Regions from separate parts of the Lentilactobacillus hilgardii genome, predicted to be linked through region 4. Evidence: predicted binding sites of a transcription regulator. Region 4 holds the regulator's gene; each other region holds the start of a gene.
The links. The regulator Rex, encoded in region 4, represses fermentation and respiration genes when NADH is low (regulators of the CRP and FNR family bind a similar motif). The targets are predictions, from matches to a motif close to TTGTGAANTANTTCACAA.
Positions count from the first base shown of each region.

Region 1: a site for Rex is predicted at 2,545-2,562, ahead of GQR93_RS12280 (2,3-butanediol dehydrogenase). Genes of this name have one in related genera too.
Region 2: a site for Rex is predicted at 2,958-2,975, ahead of GQR93_RS14010 (class II fumarate hydratase). Genes of this name have one in related genera too.
Region 3: a site for Rex is predicted at 3,304-3,321, ahead of GQR93_RS11810 (NAD(P)-dependent alcohol dehydrogenase). Genes of this name have one in related genera too.

Region 1 covers NZ_CP047121.1:2,582,210-2,587,515, forward strand. The annotation lists gene GQR93_RS12260 (YibE/F family protein) at 1-200, opposite strand, end outside; gene GQR93_RS12265 (universal stress protein) at 410-847, opposite strand; gene GQR93_RS12270 (glucose 1-dehydrogenase) at 965-1,774, shown strand; gene GQR93_RS12275 (hypothetical protein) at 1,909-2,349, opposite strand; gene GQR93_RS12280 (2,3-butanediol dehydrogenase) at 2,620-3,690, shown strand; gene GQR93_RS12285 (GNAT family N-acetyltransferase) at 3,849-4,319, opposite strand; gene GQR93_RS12290 (AzlD domain-containing protein) at 4,514-4,846, opposite strand; gene GQR93_RS12295 (AzlC family ABC transporter permease) at 4,833-5,306, opposite strand, start outside.
Region 2 covers NZ_CP047121.1:2,963,256-2,968,561, reverse strand. The annotation lists gene GQR93_RS14020 (RNA-guided endonuclease TnpB family protein) at 1-432, shown strand, start outside; gene spxB (pyruvate oxidase) at 721-2,481, opposite strand; gene GQR93_RS14010 (class II fumarate hydratase) at 3,024-4,436, shown strand; gene GQR93_RS14005 (flavocytochrome c) at 4,656-5,306, shown strand, end outside.
Region 3 covers NZ_CP047121.1:2,477,525-2,482,830, forward strand. The annotation lists gene GQR93_RS11805 (amidase family protein) at 81-1,913, shown strand; gene GQR93_RS11810 (NAD(P)-dependent alcohol dehydrogenase) at 2,065-3,198, opposite strand; gene GQR93_RS11815 (D-cysteine desulfhydrase family protein) at 3,446-4,474, opposite strand; gene GQR93_RS11820 (transporter substrate-binding domain-containing protein) at 4,518-5,306, opposite strand, start outside.
Region 4 covers NZ_CP047121.1:1,973,540-1,978,845, reverse strand. The annotation lists gene tsaD (tRNA (adenosine(37)-N6)-threonylcarbamoyltransferase complex transferase subunit TsaD) at 1-607, shown strand, start outside; gene GQR93_RS09285 (ABC-F family ATP-binding cassette domain-containing protein) at 717-2,663, opposite strand; gene GQR93_RS09280 (redox-sensing transcriptional repressor Rex) at 2,887-3,519, shown strand; gene groES (co-chaperone GroES) at 3,888-4,172, shown strand; gene groL (chaperonin GroEL) at 4,243-5,306, shown strand, end outside.

The DNA.
Region 1 (5,306 bases), 610 kb from region 4:
TGATAGTAATCAACATTATGAAACTCATCGGACATCTTTGTTACCTTACCATTTGTCACCTTGGTGACCTGAAAAATCGGTTCAGAATACAAACTGTCGTCATGAGCAGTCAGAAAAACGGCCACTAGACAAAAAATAACAACGATTAAAACTTGTATCCAAGTCATCCTGCTCTTTAATTTAAAAGCCATGGTCCACATCTTTTCGCTAGAAATTTTAGGGCTATTGTAACATTAGTCATTTTGTTGTGGGAAACCGTGACGGAATATTAAGAAAAATACAAGAGTCATTCTAAAATTATAGCTCATCATAAGCATTCAACGGACGCATTTATGAACACTTTTATAAACTCAAAAAGCCGGGACAAGGCCTGACTTTGTCCCGACAGTAAAATTATTTCAATACAATATTAGTCTCTTGGATAATCAATAACCATCACATTAACTGTTGAATGACGGACAACGTAAGCAGTTGTTGACCCCAGAATTGCTCGTGAAATGCCGTTCACACCTGATTTACCCATTACAATCAAAGAAGCCCCGTATTTTGCAGGTAAGGCTTTAGAAATTTGAATCTTAGGAACCCCCACAACGAAATGGGTTTCAACTTTTGCGCCAAGCTTTTCCGCTTCGTCTCTGGCATCATCCAGAATTTCTTCAGCCCGTTCCTGAAATGATTGCATGACATCTTGCCCCAATGTTACCCCATATTGAACATAGCGTTGATCACTTGCTACGGAAACGATTTGTAACGTTGATCCGAATTTATTTGCCAATTTAGCTGCTTCGCTCACAGCCCGTTTAGAATTATCACTACCGTCAACAGGAACTAAAATTGTTTCATACATAAACAGCCACCTCCAATTTTCATTTTACAACTAAAGTTTACCATTTAATTATTGCAGCAACCTCTATTAAGTTCGTAGAAATCCAAATTATTGGAAACGCTCACAAAGTTATTTATAATGAATGTGATTTCACTCACCAATCTAAGGAGGAAAATGATGATGGATACTCAATTATTAATGAATAAAGTTGCGATTATCACTGGTGCCGGATCAGGAATGGGGGCCGCGATGGCCAAGCTGTTTGCTAAAGAGGGTGCAAAAGTAGTCGCTGCCGATTTGAATATTGATAACGCTAATAAAGTCATCAAGGATATTCAGTCAGATGGCTATGAAGCAGCCGCAATCAAAGTCAACGTTGCAGATCGCCAAGATATTTCGTCAATGTTTGCATTTGCCAAAGATCATTATGACCACGTAGACATCTTGGTCAATAACGCCGGTATTATGGACAACATGGCTGCAATTGGCGACTTGGAAGATGACGAATGGCACAAGGTTATGGCTGTCAACACAGATAGTGTGATGTATGGTATGCGGGAAGCAATCAGGGAATTTCTTCCAAAGCACACTGGTGTTATTTTAAACATTGCGTCCGTCGGTGGGACAAACGGCGCTCGTGCCGGTGCGGCATATACGGCATCCAAACATGCTGTTGTTGGTCTTACCAAGAATACAGCCTATATGTATGCAAACGAGGGTATTCGGGTTAATGCTATTGCACCGGGTGGCATTCAAACCAATATTGCCCAGACAATGGGAAATATAAATGAGTTCGGTATAAAACGCCAAATGACCGGGATGCAAACCTCACCCAAGCCCGGTAGTCCTGAAGAAATTGCTGACACAGCACTTTTCCTAGTTTCCGACAAGGCAGCCTATATCAATGGTGCTGTGTTACCCGTTGATGGCGGTTGGACAGCCTACTAAAGTCATCATTCAATTAAAAAATCTTTTTTATATCGTCTAAAAAGAGGTGGACAATTGCTTTTGTCCACCTCTTTTCTGTTTGTTATTGCACTAATTGTGCGGTTAAATTGAATTCTTTCGATCAGGTATCGAACTCACTCAATATTAAGATGTTTCACAATTTCTTTATTCTCTTGAAGTTCCTGTCGCCGCTTCTTTAATCGCTCCTGATAGTTTTTTACCAAATAAACCTCTTCGGCAGTTTCCGGTATTAACTTGGGAAACTGAACGTCTTCAAGTGGGTTGGTCACAATCAGCGTACAAAATGACATAAACGCCAGCTTGGTTTCTTTCGTTTGTTTATTATATGCTTCAAACTTGCTAAATACCTCAACTGCTTTTTTATCGGCACCGGTTACGTATGATGTGCACTTACTAATATCGCCAGGAGTTAAAGGTGCCAGAAATTGCGTATGGTCATAACCTGCCGTCACAAATGATAAATGACTCGGCAAAAATTTTACACCCGACAGGCCGGCATTGGCATCAAGGATCTCCAATGTTCGCCCACCAAATTGAATTTGATTGTTGTTCATGTCCCCAGGGAAAATATAGCTTTCGTGAATTGCAGCTGTTTGGGCACAGGTAATTGTTTCAACGATAATAAACGCCTCCGGTCAAATCGATTAGTTTCTTTATTAATATGATACCCTTTTCATTAGTGTGATGGCAACAATAACAGGTGATAAGGATCACTTTGTGAATTTAATATTACAAATACAAGCATTTTATTGTTAGCGCTTTCTCAAAGATGTAAAATGTATCTGTACAGAGAAAATAACATTTTCACTTAGGAGGCTCATATCATGAAAGCAGTACGTATTTATGGTGAAAAAGATATTCGTGTGGAAGATGTTGACATACCGGAACCAAAAGATGATCAGGTACAATTAAAGGTTAAGTATTGTGGTATTTGTGGTAGCGACTTACATGCATACCTTGAGGGTTGGGGCTTGCCAACTGTGCCGTACCCATTGACCGGCAAAACAGTACCAATTACACTTGGACATGAATTTTCCGGTGAGGTCGTAAAGGTCGGAAAAGATGTCGACGGACTACAAGTTGGTGACCATGTTGCTGTAGAGCCATTGCTTGCCTGTGGAAAATGTGAAAACTGTCGTGCAGGAAACTATAATTTCTGTAACCGAGCTGTTTCAACCGATGGCGCCGGTAACTTCTTAGGATTTTCAGAAGATGGTGGAATGGCACAATACGCAAACGTTCAAGGTGTCTTTGCTCACAAATTACCAGAAGACATGAGTTTTGAATTGGGCGCTTTGGCTGAACCAACAGCCGTTGTTTACGAAGCCGTCAAGAAGAGCCACTTGCGAGAAGGTCAAAGTGTCGCTGTTATGGGAGCAGGTCCAATTGGATTACTCCAGGCACTTTTAGCTAAAATTGCCGGTGCAAACAAAGTTTATATCGTTGATGTTTCCAAGGTCCGTTTGGAAAAAGCAAAGGAGCTCGGACTGAAACATGCACTTGACCCTACTCAGGTTGATGTCGAAAAAGAAATCAAAAAAGATTTTCCAAACGGTGTTGATATTACATTTGAGTGTGCCGGTGTTCAAGCCACCTTTGATACTGCATTGAAGGTCACAAAACGAACCGGTACCTTACAAGTAGTTGCACTTTATGGGAAACCACTTACAATGAATATGACAGATGATTTAATTATGCAAGGCCTCGATATCATTACGACGCTTTGCTACAACAATTCATTCCCTAATGTTTTAGGAATTATTGACAATCATAAAGATTTGTTCAAGAAGATCGTTACAAAGAAAGTCAGCTTGGATGATGCATTGGATCAAGGAATTAAAGCCTTGGCAACTGATAAATCACAAGTTAAGATTTTGATTGATCCGGCATTATAATCCGGCTTTCCCTGAACAATTGTAGAAATACAGAACCTCACCCTTCCTCTAAGCCCACTTCCTGGTTCTGCTTTGGTGGAAGGGCAACAGATAATTATTCCCTTATGAAAAAATTCACCGACAGCTACTTTGTCGGTGGATTTTTTTCAATAGTGACGTTATTCTTTTGATAACTTCTTCTCCATGTTAATATCGGTTACTTCAAATCCACTTTCCCGATAAACATGAATTGCCCGCTTATTACTGCCAAACACATGCAACGCCATATTCTTAAACCCGATTTTTAAAGCCTCATTACCGGCCAATTTTAAAGCCTGTTTGCCAAATCCCTGATCCTGATACTGCTTCAATATTTGAAGATCGTAAATAAACGCTGTTTCCGGGTTATCCGTACTTTTAGCAATCCAAATAACACCAACTTTGGTTTCGTTATGGTCGATCCTATAAAAATAATTGTCCGGTGTTGCTATACCATTGGGCAGTAAACGCTGATATTCTTCACTTGCCCGCTGAAAGGCCAGTTGTTCGGTCCAAGTCCCCGCCTTAATTTTTTCTCCGGCATAGTCGGTTACTGCTGTCGACAAATAAGTATCGTAATCTTTTTGGGACATAGCATTTAATGTAATCATAGAATCCCTCCAAATCAATTTAATTTCCAATAAAGATATTATAACAGTCAAAATGCGTCAATGGCCTGTCAGCTTTCAGATGATAAACCGAAACCAGGCTATCCACGCATTTTTTACGTCTTTTAAGCAATGACACTTTTAATACAATCGATAAAATAGCTCGTTAAATAACGTTTGGTTAATACCGTTTCTACTTACATCCCCAAAAAGATTCTTAAAAATCCCAGTGAAATAACGCCGACTACCACGGTGACCAGCAAATTTTTTGAAATAACGGCACTCAAAACCGTCGGTAAAGAAGCTAGTAAATTAGGGATATTCAGCGATGGCAGCTGTCCCAAATGTTGTATAAATAAATTTTCAAACCACAAAGCTGACATGATCGCAATTGGAACAAAGCTCAAAAATTCAACAACACCCGCGGATAACTTGAATTTTTTTAAAATAACAAACGGCATAATTCTGGATAGCCAGGTTGCTATTCCGGATCCTAAAATTGTCAAAAAAACAAAACTAGAAGAAGGCATGCTTCATCACCACCCCAAACGCACAAGCTAATAATGTTACAACCAGCGTTAACAGATTTGCCGGAATAAAAATAATGCCGATAAAAGTTGCGACTAAAACAAAACCGACCACTAGCAGCTGTAATTTGAATTTGATCGATTTATCACTAATCAGCTGCAAGTAAAGAAGTCCTATAAACATCGAAACCAGGGCAAAATCCAAGCCGAATTTTTCAGGGTTACTGATAAAGTTTCCCAACAAAGCGCCTACCAGAGACGCAGCTGCCCACGCCAAATAAGCAAACCAGTTGACCGTATTGAACCAGGCAAAATTCAGTTTTCTGTTAGTATAGTTCAGTTTATTCATTCCCAGGGCAAAGCTTTCATCGGTGACCAGCCCACCTAAAATGATGTTCTTTAACAGGCTTTCCTTTTGAAAATAAGGTGCCAAGGTTGTACTCATCAAAATCATTCTTGAATT
Region 2 (5,306 bases), 990 kb from region 4:
CTCAACGATTATCAAAATTGGCAACGGGCGCGGATGGTTAAAGCGCGTTATCAAGCAAAAATCGCCAACCAGCGCAAAGATTACCTGCATAAACTGACGACGGACTTAGTTAGAAACTATGATGTGATTGTGATTGAGGATTTGAAAACCAAGAATCTGATGCGCAATCACCACCTAGCCAAGTCCATCGCTAACGCCAGTTGGTATCAATTCCGGACCATGCTGGAATACAAGTGTGCCTGGTACGGTAAGCAATTAATGATGGTGAACGCCAAAAACACTTCCCGAATCTGTTCAGCATGCGGTCAGAATGACGGCCCCAAGCCCTTAGATATTCGGGAATGGACGTGTTCTGAATGCCGGACTCATCACGACAGAGATATTAATGCGGCAGTTAATATCCTTAATTGCGGACTAAAAGCCATTGGTTAGGAACTAGCCATGGTAAAAGAGCGGAGTTCTGTAAGTTGGGTTTTCGGCATACCGATGTAACAGCCTAAATACTACTTCGTGTTCCCAGAAGCTCGGTCATTCATAACCGAGTAGTTCACAAAGGTCATCTTTCAGCAAAACAAAAGCTGGGCACAAAACAAGAATTTTGTCCCAACTTTTTGATTATGATTAAACGATGGTGGTTTGTATTAATATCGGCATAATCAGTTAACTCGAAGCGGGTTAACTGATTATCTTTACTTCGAAAGCAACCATCTTTAATTTTGTCTAGTTAGTTTGAAGTTGGCCTTCCTGCGCTTCCTTTAAGAAGTAGCTGAATGGCTTCAAATCTTGAGCTTGATACTTCCTGACGAATGCATCAATCTTCTTTTGATCTTGCCATGCAGGGTCAATGAACATGTGTTGGGTTGTGAGTGGCATATCGTGAGTCAACTTGACATCGATCACAACTGGTTTGTCGGTGCTACCGGCATCTTCAAGGGCTTTCTTCATATCATCCTTGGTTCGAACGGTATAGCTAACGGCACCCATGCCTTCAGCAACTTCTGCCCAGTTGGTATCCGGTAGGTCAACACCGGAAAGTGGCTGGTGGGTATCATCTGTTTGTTCAGCCTCAATATAGCCGAGTGTTTCATTACTGAAGATAACGTTAACGACATGTAAGCCATATTTAACCTGAGTCATAACCTCTTCCATCAGCATTGCGAAGCCACCGTCACCACTCAGACTGTAAACGTCGCGGTCTGGATATTCCATCTTGGCAGCAATTGAAGTTGGTAGTGCAAAGCCCATGGTTGCGTAAATACCTGAAGTTGCCCACTTTTGATCGCCATGCATTGAAATTAAACGTTCAAAGTTAATGTTGACGTTTCCGACATCCACGGCGAAGACGGCTTTGTCACTAGCAGTCTTATTAATAACGTCAAATATTGGTTCCGGACGAACCGGCTTTTCGGTGGCATCTTTGAAGCTGTTTTGCCAATCGAGCCAGTTGGTTTTATCGGCCAAAGCAGCTTGATAGAATGCGGATGGCTTTCTTTCTTCACCGGCATCCAAAATAGCCTTCAGGGCCTTCTTGGAGTCTGTCAGCATGGAAACATCGTTGTGACGACGTTTACCCAACTTTTCACTTTCGATATCAATTTGAATGACTTTTGCTTTTTTATTGAACAGGAAAACACTGAATGGCACATCATTACCAACCCAAAGAATCAGGTCGGTACTAAATCCGATTTCAGCCCCCGGCTTAGGTGCAACCCGGCCGGTAGATCCCAGATAAGCTGGATAATCGTCATCAATAATGCCCTTAGCCAAAACGGATGAGACTAATGGCATCTTAAACTTTTCGGAAACGGCTTTTAATTCATCAGCGGCGTCTTTGGCACCAAGACCGAAGTAAATCATTGGTGATTTGGCATCTTTGATTAACTTGACGGCTTCGGAAACGTCTTCAGGACGTGGATCCGGATATGCCGGTGCGGTATGTGACTTCAAATTCGGTTCGTAAGTATTATCAATTTGAGCCCAGCCAAGATCTTTTGGAATCGTTAATACAGCAACACCGTGCTTCATATACGCTTGACGGATGGCTTCATCAGTCATTCGCGGCAAGGCATCGGCAGTCATTGCCGTTCGATTCCAGACCGCTACATCATCAAAGATAGGTTCTTCATCCATGGCTTGGAAGAAGTCCATGTTCATATTACTGGTAGGCACTTGAGCAACTAAAGCAACAACCGGAACGCCATCACTTTTAGCATCGTATAGGCCATTAAGTAAATGGACCGCACCGGGGCCGGCTGAACCGAAGCAGACACCGACCTTACCGGTTAACTTTGCGGTTGCCGATGCAGCAATCGCACCCGCTTCCTCGTGACGTACTTGAACATAGTTAATCTTATCTTTTTGATTATGAATTGCATTCATGGTCGAGTCAAATGAGCCACCTGGCAGGCCATAGATGTGGTTAACGCCCCATTGTTCCAGCACCTTTAATACAGCATCAGAACCACTAATCTTTTCAACCATAAATTAAGCCTCCTAAAATTATTTTGTAAAATGCTCTTCACTTACTCGAGTATAGTTGCATGATTGTGAAATGTAAACGCTTTAATTTAATCTTTTCATTTTTTAGTTAGTGAATTTTAAATAAAAACACCGAAAGTTAAAGGATAAATCCTATTACCATAGATGTTTTGGCTCATTAATAAAGGAACTGCTTGTGAAATGAAAGGTGTCGTGAAATTGATTGCATTGTGAAAAGAGGTCAATCATCAATCGATTCCTTTGAAAATCAGAATGAAAGCCTAATTTATTCCTACCACTAGAAAGGTAGCTCAAACAGGTAGTTGAATATGACATAGGTGATTGATTTTTAAGGCTTTGCTCATATTAATATTATTAATGGCCTACCCGGAGATTGACTATAACTGACGAGGGATAGTAAGATGATCAGGTAGTGATCTGTAAATGCATTTTAAAAAATGCGACTATTTTTATTTATATTGTGATTAATGTAACAATTAAACGCATTGTATAATATTAACTGTTTACTTTAACTATTATTCATAATGGAGGTAACCAATATGTCAGACAAAGATGTACGAGTTGAAGAAGATACGATAGGCCCAGTTGAAATTCCTGCAAGTGCGTTATGGGGACCACAAACTGAGAGGAGTCGAAACAATTTTCCAACCGGTCAGTTTATGCCCTTACCAATCATTAAAGCCTTGCTGCAAATCAAGAAAGCCGCCGCACAATCAAATGCTGAGGAGGGCGCATTGAATCAAGAAAAAGGCGACTTGATCGTTAAAGCAATTGATTCACTACTGTCGTTATCCGATGAAGACCTCCGAAAAGACTTCCCGCTGAAAGTTTACCAAACCGGATCAGGAACCCAAACAAATATGAACGTTAACGAAGTTGTTGCACATAGGGCTGCTCAAATCGACAGCAGCGTTGATATTTTACCTAATGATGATGTGAACCATGGTCAGAGTTCAAACGATATTTTTCCGACTGCCATGAATATTACGGCCAGTGAAGCCATTCAGAAACTGGAAGAGTCTGCCCAACATCTAATTGATGAATTAAAGATTAAGCAGGAAACCTATTGGCGAACGGTTAAAATCGGACGAACCCATCTTCAGGATGCAACGCCACTGACATTTGGCCAAGAAGTAAGTGGCTGGGTCAGCATGGTTGAACATGATCTTTCCTATTTAAAGGGGTTGGACGGCACACTGCTTGAATTAGCAATGGGTGGTACGGCAGTTGGAACCGGATTAAATGCTGCACCACATTTTGCGGATGACATTGCTGAACGAATGAGTAAAGTTTACGGGCTTAAATTCACAGCTGATACCAATAAATTTGACGGTTTGGCAGCTCATTCGGGATTAAACGTTGTCCATGGTGCCATGAAGACCTTAGCTGCTGATCTGATGAAAATTGCGAATGACGTCCGTTTTCTGGCAAGTGGTCCTCGTGCCGGGTATGATGAGTTGAATATTCCGGCAAACGAACCGGGGTCCTCCATTATGCCCGGGAAAGTTAACCCGACTCAGGCCGAAGCCGTTACGATGGCTGCTGTTCGGGTGGTGGGAAATGACGTGGTTGTTGATATGGCCGCTTCACAAGGTAATTTTGAAATGAACGTTTATAAACCGGTCCTGATCGATGCTTTTCTGGAATCAGCGGACTTATTAGCCGGCACAATGACCGGATTTGCAGACAAGATGATTCACGGATTGACTGTTAACGCTGATCGAATGACCGAATTAGTTGATCAGTCATTAATGACCGTTACAGCACTGTCGCCACATATTGGTTATCACGATAGTGCCAAAATTGCCCAGGCCGCTGATAAAGCCGGCACGACACTTCGTGAAGCCGCTATTAAATCGGGAAAGGTAACGGCGGAACAGTTTGATAAATGGGTTGACCCATTGAAGATGACAAATATTGATAGTGCGCGAAGCTAATCGGGACAAGCCGGAGTGTCAGTTGACAGGCATTAAATCCCCGTTTTTGGAATTTGATGGCCGTTAGCTTACATGCAGGTTTATGGTTAGCGCAGCAGTCCTAAGAACGTGCGTAACAAAGCGTTTAGCACCCGGTGTATAAAACGTCGATTTGGGAAATCCTGGGTTGGGATTTTTCAAAAATAGCAACCTAATGAACAGAGAGGAAATAAGCGCAAGATGGCAAAATATGTCTTTCAATCAACTGATATTAAAGAATTAAAAGACCAATACGATTTAGTCGTGATTGGGTCCGGCTCAACCGGAATGACCGCTGCACTTCAGGCTCATGAGCTGGGATTGAATCCGGTGATCTTTGAAAAGATGGCTAACTTTGGCGGTAATACCAACCGGGCCTCTTCAGGGATGAATGCGGCTGAAACCAACGTTCAACTCAAGCATCACATTGTGGACAGTTATGAAGAATTTTATGAAGATACTTACCGTGGCGGCGGTGAATTAAACAATAAAGAAATGCTGCAATACTTCACCACTCACGGGGCATTGGCAATTGATTGGCTGGCAGATCACGGTATTCATTTGGATGACGTGACGATTACCGGCGGAATGAAGATTAAGCGGACGCACCGTCCTGGCAGTATGGCACCGATTGGCAATTTCCTGGTTACAGAATTGCTTAAACTTATTGAAAAGGAAGAAATCCCGGTTTTCAATAACGTTCACGTTGATAAATTAGAAGAAACCGACAAGGCAATTAGCGCCGTCAGCGTCACTTTAGGTGATGGCACGCAAAAGCAAATCAAAGCCGATGCAGTGGTTTTGGCCACGGGTGGTTTTGGTGCCAGCAAGGATATCATTCAAAAATATCGA
Region 3 (5,306 bases), 500 kb from region 4:
TTAAAAGGGATTGACCACTCTTGTGAAAACGCTTAACATATTTAGTGGAGTAGTTTCAGTGTTGTTTCAAGGAGGCAATCATGAAGAAACAGGGTATCTTTACAAGTTATTTAAAAAAGTCATTTCTACTAGGAGCATCAGTAGTATTACTTGGATTTGTCACTGAAAGTTCACTCACTATCAAAGCGGATACACCAACCACAACGACGTCAGTCACAAATAAGTCTGCACCGGACATTTCAAATGCGACCTATTATAAATCTTCAGCGACTCAACTCGCTAAAATGGTTCGCAAGGGACAGGTCACACCTACACAATTGATTGCCCACGCTGTTGCCAAAATCAAAGCAGATAATCCCCAATTAAATGCGGTTATTTCCATGAGAGAAGATCAGGCAATACAAGAGGCCGCCAATCTAAAAGATACGGGACAACCATTTTATGGCGTTCCTTTGTTGATCAAAGGCCTCGGTCAACCAATTAGCGGCTCTTCAAATACTGACGGTCTTATCGCTTTAAAAAATCGGACGGCCACCACTACCAGTTCATTTGTTCAACGGTTGCAATCAATGGGCTTTATTGTCATCGGCCAAACTAATTTTCCCGAACTTGGTTTAATCAATATTACCAATTCAACGCTTAACGGTGTCGCCCATAATCCGTGGAATCACGCGGATAATACGGGTGGTTCATCAGGCGGGGCGGTTGCCAGCGTGGCAGATGATATTGTTCCGGTTGCCACAGGTAATGATGCCGGTGGCTCATTGCGGATTCCGGCTTCTTGGAGTGGCGTTATCGGCCTGAAACCAACCCAAGGTGTTATTGAAGGTGACGATACAACGCCGTCCACGGTTAATTTTGCCGATGCTAAGAACATTCAGGATTTGCAGACATTATTTGATGGTTTGTTAAGTACGTCTGATCATTCGGGCGCCAACATGCTAAAAGCCGTCCCAAGTCATTTAAAGAAAGTTCCAATCGCTTACTCAACCAAATCACCTGTTAACACGCCTGTCAGCAAGGATGCCGTTAATGCGGTTAAGCAAGCTGTTACATTCTTAAAGTCAAAGGGGTTTAAAGTTGTTCATGTAAACTCACCCGTAGATGGTGTTAAACTGATGCACATTTATTACCTTGAATCAACCGGCACCGGTACCGACGCTAATAAGCTTGTTAAAAGCGCACTAGGGCGGGATATGACATTTGACGATGTTTCCCCTATGACCTGGGCACTTTATCAAGCTGATCAAAAACAACCGACCAATGTTGATTCAATCGTAAACAACGAATTCAACTTGGTTAACCAACAAATGACCGCTTTTCATCAAAAATACCCACTGTACTTAACGCCAACCACTGCAGTGACGGCACCTAAAAATACTGATCCTGCTTATTTGCCAGAGTATGTTGAAAAGCTCAAGACGATCGGTAATCTTGACCATGATCAGCAGATACAAACCATCTATGATGCGTGGCTTCATGGATTAACCAAAACACCTTTCACCCAACTTGCCAACATCTCAGGGGAACCGGCTATCAGTCTACCAACCTATGTCAGCAAACAAAACATGCCGCTTGGGATCCAGTTTGAAGCGGCAAAGGGTGAAGATAAGCTCCTTTTAAAATTAGGTGCTTATTTCCAAGATCATAATCAATTCAAGTTTTTAGATAACTACAAGCAATCCCAGACAAGTTCTACCAAGCCCAAAATTGCAATTGCAAAAACCCAACTGACATTATATAAAGATAAGAACCTCACTAAAAGGGTTAAAACCTACCCGTTTAGAAGCAAACAATCCGCTCATCACTTCAAATTATTGGGAACAGTTTTCTCAACAAATGGTGCAACTCGCTATCAGGTGAAGGGTGGCTATATTACAGCTAATCCAAAGTATGTCACAATTAAAAAATAACGCACTAAAAAGCAGCAGCCTCATTTTCCAATGAGGCTGCTGCTTTTAATGCTCAATTAACCGGCAAAAAAGTGTCCACCAAAATCGTTTATGATAAGCGAACACTTTTAGCTAAATCAATTAAAATTGCAGATCAATATGACACTTTAGTTTATTCACCGGGTTTGTAATCCTGATCAATAATCATGACGGGCTTAATAACCGAGCCATCATTCGAAGCTTTGTTTGCTTCATTAATTTGCTCGAAAGTATAAAACTTCTCCAGTTTATCAAATGGGAACTGTCCGGCTTTCCAGAAATTGATCAGTTTTTGAAGAGCCAATTGTGGAATTGCATCCCCCATCAATACGCCATCCACGTGTTTTTGAAGTGCAGTTAATTCATTCCACGGCATAAATTCCAATGTCTTTGCGGTAACAGCAATCGGTGCCAAGTGACCGCCCGAAGCCAACGCGGTAATTGCTTGGTGCATAATTGCAGAAATACCAGTCGTATCAATAGCGAAGTTAACGCCTTCACCATTTGTCAATTCTTTAACCTTATCAACCCAATTCTCTTTCAAACTGTTAATCGTATCGGTAGCACCAAGCTCTTTTGCCATTTCCAGACGACTATCATGGATGTCGACACAAATAATCTTGGAGCATCCCTTGATCTTTGCAGCCATTAAAGCACCTGAACCAACGGCACCGGTCCCGACAATTGCAATCGTGTCGCCCTCTTTTGGTTTCAACCCGTTAAAGACGGTTCCCGAACCGGTAACAAAGCCACAGCCTAACGGTCCGACTTTTCGTAAGTCAATATCCTTATCAATCACGGTGACGTTACGCTCTTGAACCAGTGTTTCTGTCGTGAACGATGATTGATTAAAGAAGTTGTGGATAGGTGACCCATCATCACGGGTAAATGCGAATGAGCCGTCTGGACGGGTTCCAGCCATGTTCAATTTGGCCCAATTAATACAGGAAGACGGATGACCGGTCAGGCAGTTGTGGCAAGTACCATCGTAGTCATATGACAGAATAACGTGATCACCAACCTTAACCGTGCTGACCTGTGAGCCGACTTTTTCAACGATTCCGGCGCCTTCGTGTCCGACAACGCCTGGATAAGGATACTCTCCGGCAGAACCGTTTCGAACAGCTTCGTCGGTATGACAAATTCCGCTGGCAACGATGTGCACCAATACTTCGTGGGCTTTCGGCTGATCATCGACTTCCAAACTTTCCAACTTGAATTCAGCATTCAACTTTTCGATGACGGCACCTGTAATTTGTTTAGCCATAATTAAAACTTCCTCTCAAAAATAAAACCGAACTATAATCATCCTGTAAGCCCTTCCACCATTTTCAGAATACAACGATTTTTATGCGGTCACAATCATTTAGACTTGTAATTTTATGCACAATTAACAATGACACAACAAAAAAACAAGCGGCCTACCTGTAACCGCTTGTTATAAGGCGTGGATAATTATTCACATAAGAAATAATCAAAAGTCGACTTTTTCCTGTCACCGTGCTATTGATTAACTACACAATTTCCCCAACAATTTTATGTTCCGCAAACAGTGCTGAAACACCTCCCGTATGCCAGAAAACAACGTTACTTCCGGGCTTGATTTTCCCGGTTCTGACATAGTCCAGCAATCCGGCAAAGGCTTTTCCGGTATACACAGGATCAGTTAAAATACCTTCAGTTCTTGCCAGTAATCGAATGGCATTCGAACCGGCTTCACTCGGAATTTCGTATCCGTCACCAAAGTATGACTGATCAAAATGGGCATCTGTCAGTGAAATTCTGGTCTCAAGATCCAATAACCCCAACGCATCATTTCCCAGATCAACTACTTTTTGATAGTGGCTTTCCGGCTTGGGACTCACATTTATCGACAATATTTGAGTTGGATGGGCTTCTTTGGAAAATACTTTTGCGCCTGCAATCAATCCGGCTGCCGTACCGCCTGTCCCACTGCCATGGACAACATAATCGATCGCCACATCGGGAAGTCGGTCAACCAGCTCTTTGAAGCCAAGCACAAATCCAACCGACCCAATCGGTGTTGCCCCGCCTACCGGAATAATATAAACGTGATGCCCGTTCGCTTCCAAATGCTTCTTTTCTACCAGGGCCTGCTGCATCGATATCTCATCGGCTTGTGCTTCGGTACGACCCTTCATCGAAACATAGTGGATTTGAGCGCCTAAAATTTTATCCAGTAAAATATTTGCCCGATCATCCTGTTGATCATTTGGCGTAATGGTCTCCAAATATAAAATCGTGTTTAGGCCAAGTCGATTGGCTGCCACAGCCGTTTCCATCGCGTGGTTGGACTGGGTGGCCCCAAATGTTATGACCGTATCAGCTCCTTTTTGACGCGCATCCCCCAACAAATATTCAAGCTTACGGATTTTATTGCCGCCGAATAGATTGGGACCCGTGAAATCATCCCGTTTTAAGTACAGATTAATGCCCAACTGTTTGGACAAACGATCCAGGCGATGGACCGGTGTTGGGAAGAAGCCGAGTTTCTCTTTAGGAAGCTGTTTACAAACTGTCATTTCTATTAATCCTTTCTGCTTACCTTAACGATTAATGTCATTTCTATTTAGTCGTAATGTCCTTGCTGAAATACTTTTGCGACAAACGCTTCAATGTCCCGTCTTTTCTGAGTTGGTCGAGAACTTTGTTAAACTTATCTTTTAATTTTGGTGACTTTTTATTAAAGAGGCCGGAAATTTTTGCCGGCTTCTGTTCGGAATCCTTCAGTAATCGATACTTAAGCCCTTTAATCGAGTTGTCTTTGGCATATGTCAGCAATGCCGATTCCGCATTAATTGCGCCCTGTGCCCGACCCTGTTTGATTAAATCCAAGCTGGTCTGGAACTGCTCCTGTGGCACGATAACTGCGCCAAATTTCTTGGCAATCAGCTCATTATCCGATCCTGTCGCTTCGGCAAATTTCTTGTCTTTAATATCCGCAGTCGTTTTAATGGCATTACTTCCGGAACGGGTAATTAAGACATAACGTGAATACACATAGGGCTTTGAGAACAGGTACTGTTTTCGGCGCTCCGGTGTTTGGGTGATATTATTCAATACCACATCGTACTTGCCGCTGCCCAGACCGGCAATCAAACTATCCCATTTTGTTGGAACAAAGTTTGCCTTGACCCCCAGTTTCTTAGCGACTGCCTTTCCAAGTTCAACCTCAAATCCGGTAAGCTTGCCATCTTTTCGATAGGAATACGGCGGATACGTCCCCTCAAGTCCGATCGTCAGCTGCTTGGATTGTTTAAGTTCCGATCGATAAGTACCATTTTTTGATGACGATGAGCTTGAACCACAAGCAGTTAAGGCCACACCTGCTAACGCAATCCCCACAACCAACAG
Region 4 (5,306 bases):
GCTTGTGTATATGCCCAAGGAAAATCGATTTGAAATTATCGGTGAGACTCGAGACGATGCTGCGGGCGAGGCATATGACAAAATCGGCCGGGTTTTGGGAATTAATTATCCTGCTGGAAAACAAGTCGATGAAATGGCTCATAAGGGTCATGATACTTTCCATTTCCCAAGGGCAATGGACCAAGATGATAATTTCGATTTTAGTTTTAGTGGATTAAAAAGTGCCTTTATTAATACGGTTCACCATGCCGATCAAATTCATGAAACTTTGAATAAAGATGATCTTGCAGCAAGTTTTCAACAAGCTGTTATTGACGTTTTGGCTGACAAAACAAAACGAGCACTTCAAGATTATCCGGTTAAGCAGCTTATTTTAGGCGGTGGTGTTGCCGCTAATAAGGGATTGCGCAATCGTCTTGAAAAAGAACTACAAGCATTTCCGAAAACTTCTTTGGAGTTGGTACCACTATCATTATGTGGTGATAACGCTGCTATGATTGGAGCTGCTGGTGAAATGTTGTATCGCCATCGAGTATTTACAAATGCAACGCTAAATGCTGATCCCAGTTTGGAATTTGAATGGATTAAGGAACCTGCAACTAATTAATTTAGGTAATGATCGATAGAAATTAATTAAATATTCTTGAATATAAAAGGACTAACAGTCAGGGTAAGCCAATTTTGTGGTTTACTTTGCTGTTGGTCCTTTTTATGAATTACTCAATATCTTCTAACTGAAGACTCTTTTGCTCCCATTTACTTTCAGTTTCTTTGATTTCCTGATCGACCATTTCAAGTTTCTTCTGAAGATCGGACGCCTTATCTAAGTCGTTAAAAACTTCTGGCTGAGCCATTTGATTTTCAATATTATTTTTACTTTTAGACAGTTCGTCTAACTGGGATTCCAAATCGGTGACTTCGCGATTTAGTTTTCGAACTTCCTTTTGATTTTGTTTATTGACTTCATAGTTCTTTTTATCAGTCGTTGACGTGGTAGCCTGCGCGGCTAATTGAGCGGTTCCCTGTTTTTCCTGCTCATGTTCCTTAATCGCAAGCTGTTCATCTTTTTTATCAACATAGTAATCATAATCACCAAGGTAAAGGGTTGTTCCTCTTTGTGACAGTTCAACAACGGATGAGGCAACTTTGTTGATAAAATAACGGTCATGGGAAACAAAGAGAATTGTACCATCAAAACCATTTAGCGCTTTTTCCAAAACCTCTCGACTATCAATGTCTAAATGATTGGTTGGTTCATCGAGAATTAAAAAATTATTGTGTTGCATTGCTAACTTTGTTAAAAGTAAGCGGGCTTTTTCACCACCGGACAAATCGTGAACCATTTTAGCAACGTCATCTCCAGAAAAGAGGAAGCTGCCTAAAACGCTTCTAATGTCTCCTTCGGCTGTAGTGGGGTGATCATCCCAGACTTCGCCTAAAACCGTTTTGGAAGGGTGTAGTGAGGCTTGTTCTTGATCATAGTACCCAGTGTCAACACCGGTTCCAAATTGAGCCGAACCCTTTAAAAAGGGAATAATGCCAAGAATGCTTTTTAAAAGGGTGGACTTACCAACCCCATTGGGGCCGACAATTGCAATGGCCTGATTTCTTTTGACATCCAAGTTGACTGGTTCTGAAAGAATCTTTGTATAACCAACTGCTGCGTCAGTGACCTTTAAAATGTTGTTACCGCTTTTGGATTTTGGTGAGAATGTGAAACGAACACTTTTACCGTCAGACGTTGGCTTTTCAATTCGGTTCATTCTCTCAAGCTGTTTTCTACGAGCCTGGGCTTGTTTTGTAGTAGATGCTCTCACAATATTTTTATCAACGAAGGTTTGGAGTTTGGAAATTTCAGCCTGTTGCTTTTCATATTCTTTCCAGCGAAGGGAGATTTCTTGTTGCTTCTTTTGGGTGTACTGTGTGTAATTTCCGGCGTAATGTCTTAATGTACCGTTAGCCAGGTCATAAACTTCGTTAACGATACGATCAAGAAAATATCGGTCATGTGAAATAATCAATAACGAACCGCTGTAGTTTTGAATATAACTTTCCAACCAGGTAATCGTTTCGACATCCAAGTGATTGGTTGGTTCGTCTAAAATTAACAATTCAGGTTTTTCAAGTAGTAGTTTTGCAAGTGCTAATTGTGTTTTTTGGCCACCTGAAAGTTCATTAATCGGTTTATCGTACTGGTCCTTATCAAAGCCGAAGCCATGGAGAACGCCACGTATTTCCGCATCATAGCCATAACCATTATGCTGTTCAAAATTGGCTCGAACAGTATCATAAGTTGCTGAAATTTGGTGAAACCTATCCGATTTTGGATCCAGCGTGCTTATTTGAGCTTCAAGTTCATGAATCTTAGTTTCTTGTTCCTTGAGTTTCGCAAAGACTGACGACATTTCTTCATAAATTCCCTTATCGGAATCTAATCCCGTATCTTGCGCCAAATATCCGATTGTGAGATTCTTTTTTGTTGTTATTTGACCGCCATCGATGGACTGCTCGCCGATGATCATTTTAACTAATGTTGATTTGCCGGCACCGTTTCGGCCGACTAATGCAATGCGACTTTTTTCTTGAATTGATAAGTTTACTTTTGAGAATATGTTAATACCATTAAATCTTTTGGTTAAATCTTGGGCTTGTAAGATTATCAACGATCCAGCCACCTTTCTTTTATCCTTATAAGTTTATCATATTGTTGATTTTGAGGCGATTTAGATGGGATGATGTCTCTAATAGTGACATTTCTTTGTTAATTTCAAAGCTAATATTTGAAATGTATTTCACAAGATGGTATCTTATGTTAGAATACTAAGTAAAGAGAGATTCACAAAGTGCTCAGTTAGCAAAATTAATGAAATTTAGGAGGAAATTTTCGTGACAGCTGAAAATATTCCACGTGCGACCGCTAAACGGTTGCCAATTTACTACAGATACTTAAATATATTACATGACACAGGCAAAAGTCGGATTTCTTCAACTGAATTAGCTGAAGCTGTTCAAGTAGATTCTGCTACCATCCGTCGTGACTTTTCATACTTTGGTGCATTGGGGAAGCGTGGATATGGTTATGATGTGGATAGCCTGCTTTCGTTTTTTAAGCAGATCTTGAACCAGGAACATTTAACCAACGTTGCATTGATTGGGGTTGGCAACTTAGGACACGCCCTGCTGAATTTTAACTTTCACAAAGATGGTAATGTTAGGATTTCGGCAGCCTTCGATACTGATGATACAATTATTAATAAGATTGAGGACGGCGTTCCAGTCTATCCAATTCAAGAACTGGCACATCAACTTCAGGAACAGCAAATCCAAGTGATTATTTTAACCGTTCCTTCAAGCGCAGCTCAGGCAGTAACAGATGATGCTGTTGCAGGCGGTGTAAAGGGAATTTTAAACTTTACACCAATCAGACTTTCCGTTCCTGACGATGTACTTGTTCAAAACGTTGATTTAACTAACGAATTGCAAACGTTGATTTATTTTATAGAGAATTTTGGCAAGTAACCATATAAAGCGTCATAAGTGGCAGGGGACAATCTTTATTATGTTGTGAAAGACAAACTTTCACAACATAATGGGAGTCTCTTTATTTTGTGTGTCAGCAATATATTTGTGAGTGATAGAAAAGAGGTCAAGACAGTTATCGTCCTGATCTTTTTTTATATTTAGCGCATGATGACGTTGGCCTTTAATCTCCTGACGCTATTGTAACAAGAATTGATCGCATTGATTGAAAAACGCTTGAATATTGCAATGTTTATGAAAAATCCTTGCAATTCCGCTCAAAAAATAATATATTATAAGCAGTGATTAGCACTTCTGTCATATGAGTGCTAATGATGCTAAAAATTGTTGTAAATGGAGGGACTAACGTGTTAAAACCATTAGGAGATCGCGTAATTATCGAAAGAGAAGAAGAAGAGGAAAAAAACGTTGGCGGCATTGTTTTAGCTGATAACGCTAAGAAAAAGCCTCAAACAGGTACAATTGTTGCCGTTGGGGAAGGCCGCGTTTTAGATAACGGTCAAACTGTTGCCCCAGTTGTTAAAAAGGGTGACAAGGTTATGTTCGATAAGTACGCTGGTACGGAAATTGAAGATAACGACAAATCCTATTTAGTTTTGCATGAAAAAGATATCGTCGCAATCGTCGAATAATTGAATTGCGGATAATTGATTCAACAATTTAATAATTTAATCAAAATAAATTTTTGAGGTGAAAATTGGAATGGCTAAACAAGTTAAGTTTTCTGAAGACGCTCGCAGCGCAATGCTTAAAGGTGTTGATAAATTAGCAGATACGGTTAAAGCTACAATTGGTCCTAAGGGTCGTAATGTTGTTTTGGAACAAACAGCTGGTACACCAACAATTACTAATGATGGTGTGACAATCGCCAAGGCAATTGAACTACCTGATCATTTCGAAAACATGGGCGCAAAGTTGGTTTCTGAAGTTGCTTCAAAGACTAACGATGTTGCCGGTGATGGGACAACGACCGCAACTGTTTTAACACAAGCAATCGTGAACGAAGGCATGAAGAACGTGACTGCCGGTGCTAACCCTGTTGGTATTCGTCGTGGTATCGAAACAGCCACTAAAACTGCTGTTGATGCACTTCACAAGATGTCACATGACGTTAAAACAAAAGATGATATTGCACAGATTGCGTCAATTTCATCAGCTAATCCAGAAGTCGGTAAGTTAATTGCCGACGCAATGGAGAAGGTTGGTCATGATGGTGTCATCACAATCGAGGAATCACGTGGTGTTGAAACCAGCTTGGACGTTGTTGAAGGTATGCAATTTGATCGTGGCTATATGTCACAATACATGGTTACCGATAATGACAAGATGGAAGCAGATCTTGATAACCCATACATTCTTGTAACTGATAAAAAGATTACTAACATTCAAGATATTTTACCACTTCTTCAAAAGATTGTGGAACAAGGTCGTTCACTTTTGATCATTGCCGATGATATTGGTGGAGAGGCATTGCCAACACTTGTTTTGAACAAGATGCGTGGTACCTTTAACGTTGTCGCTGTTAAGGCTCCCGGCTTTGGTGACCGTCGTAAAGATCAACTCCAAGATATTGCCATGTTAACTGGTGCTACTGTCATCACTGACGATCTTGGATTGAACTTAAAGGACGCAACGCTTGAGCAATTAGGTCAAGCCAACAAGATCAATGTCACAAAAGATTCTACTACAATTGTTGACGGATCAGGTTCAAAAGATCAAATTTCACAACGTGTTTCAGAAATTAAGACTCAAATCGAAAAAACAAC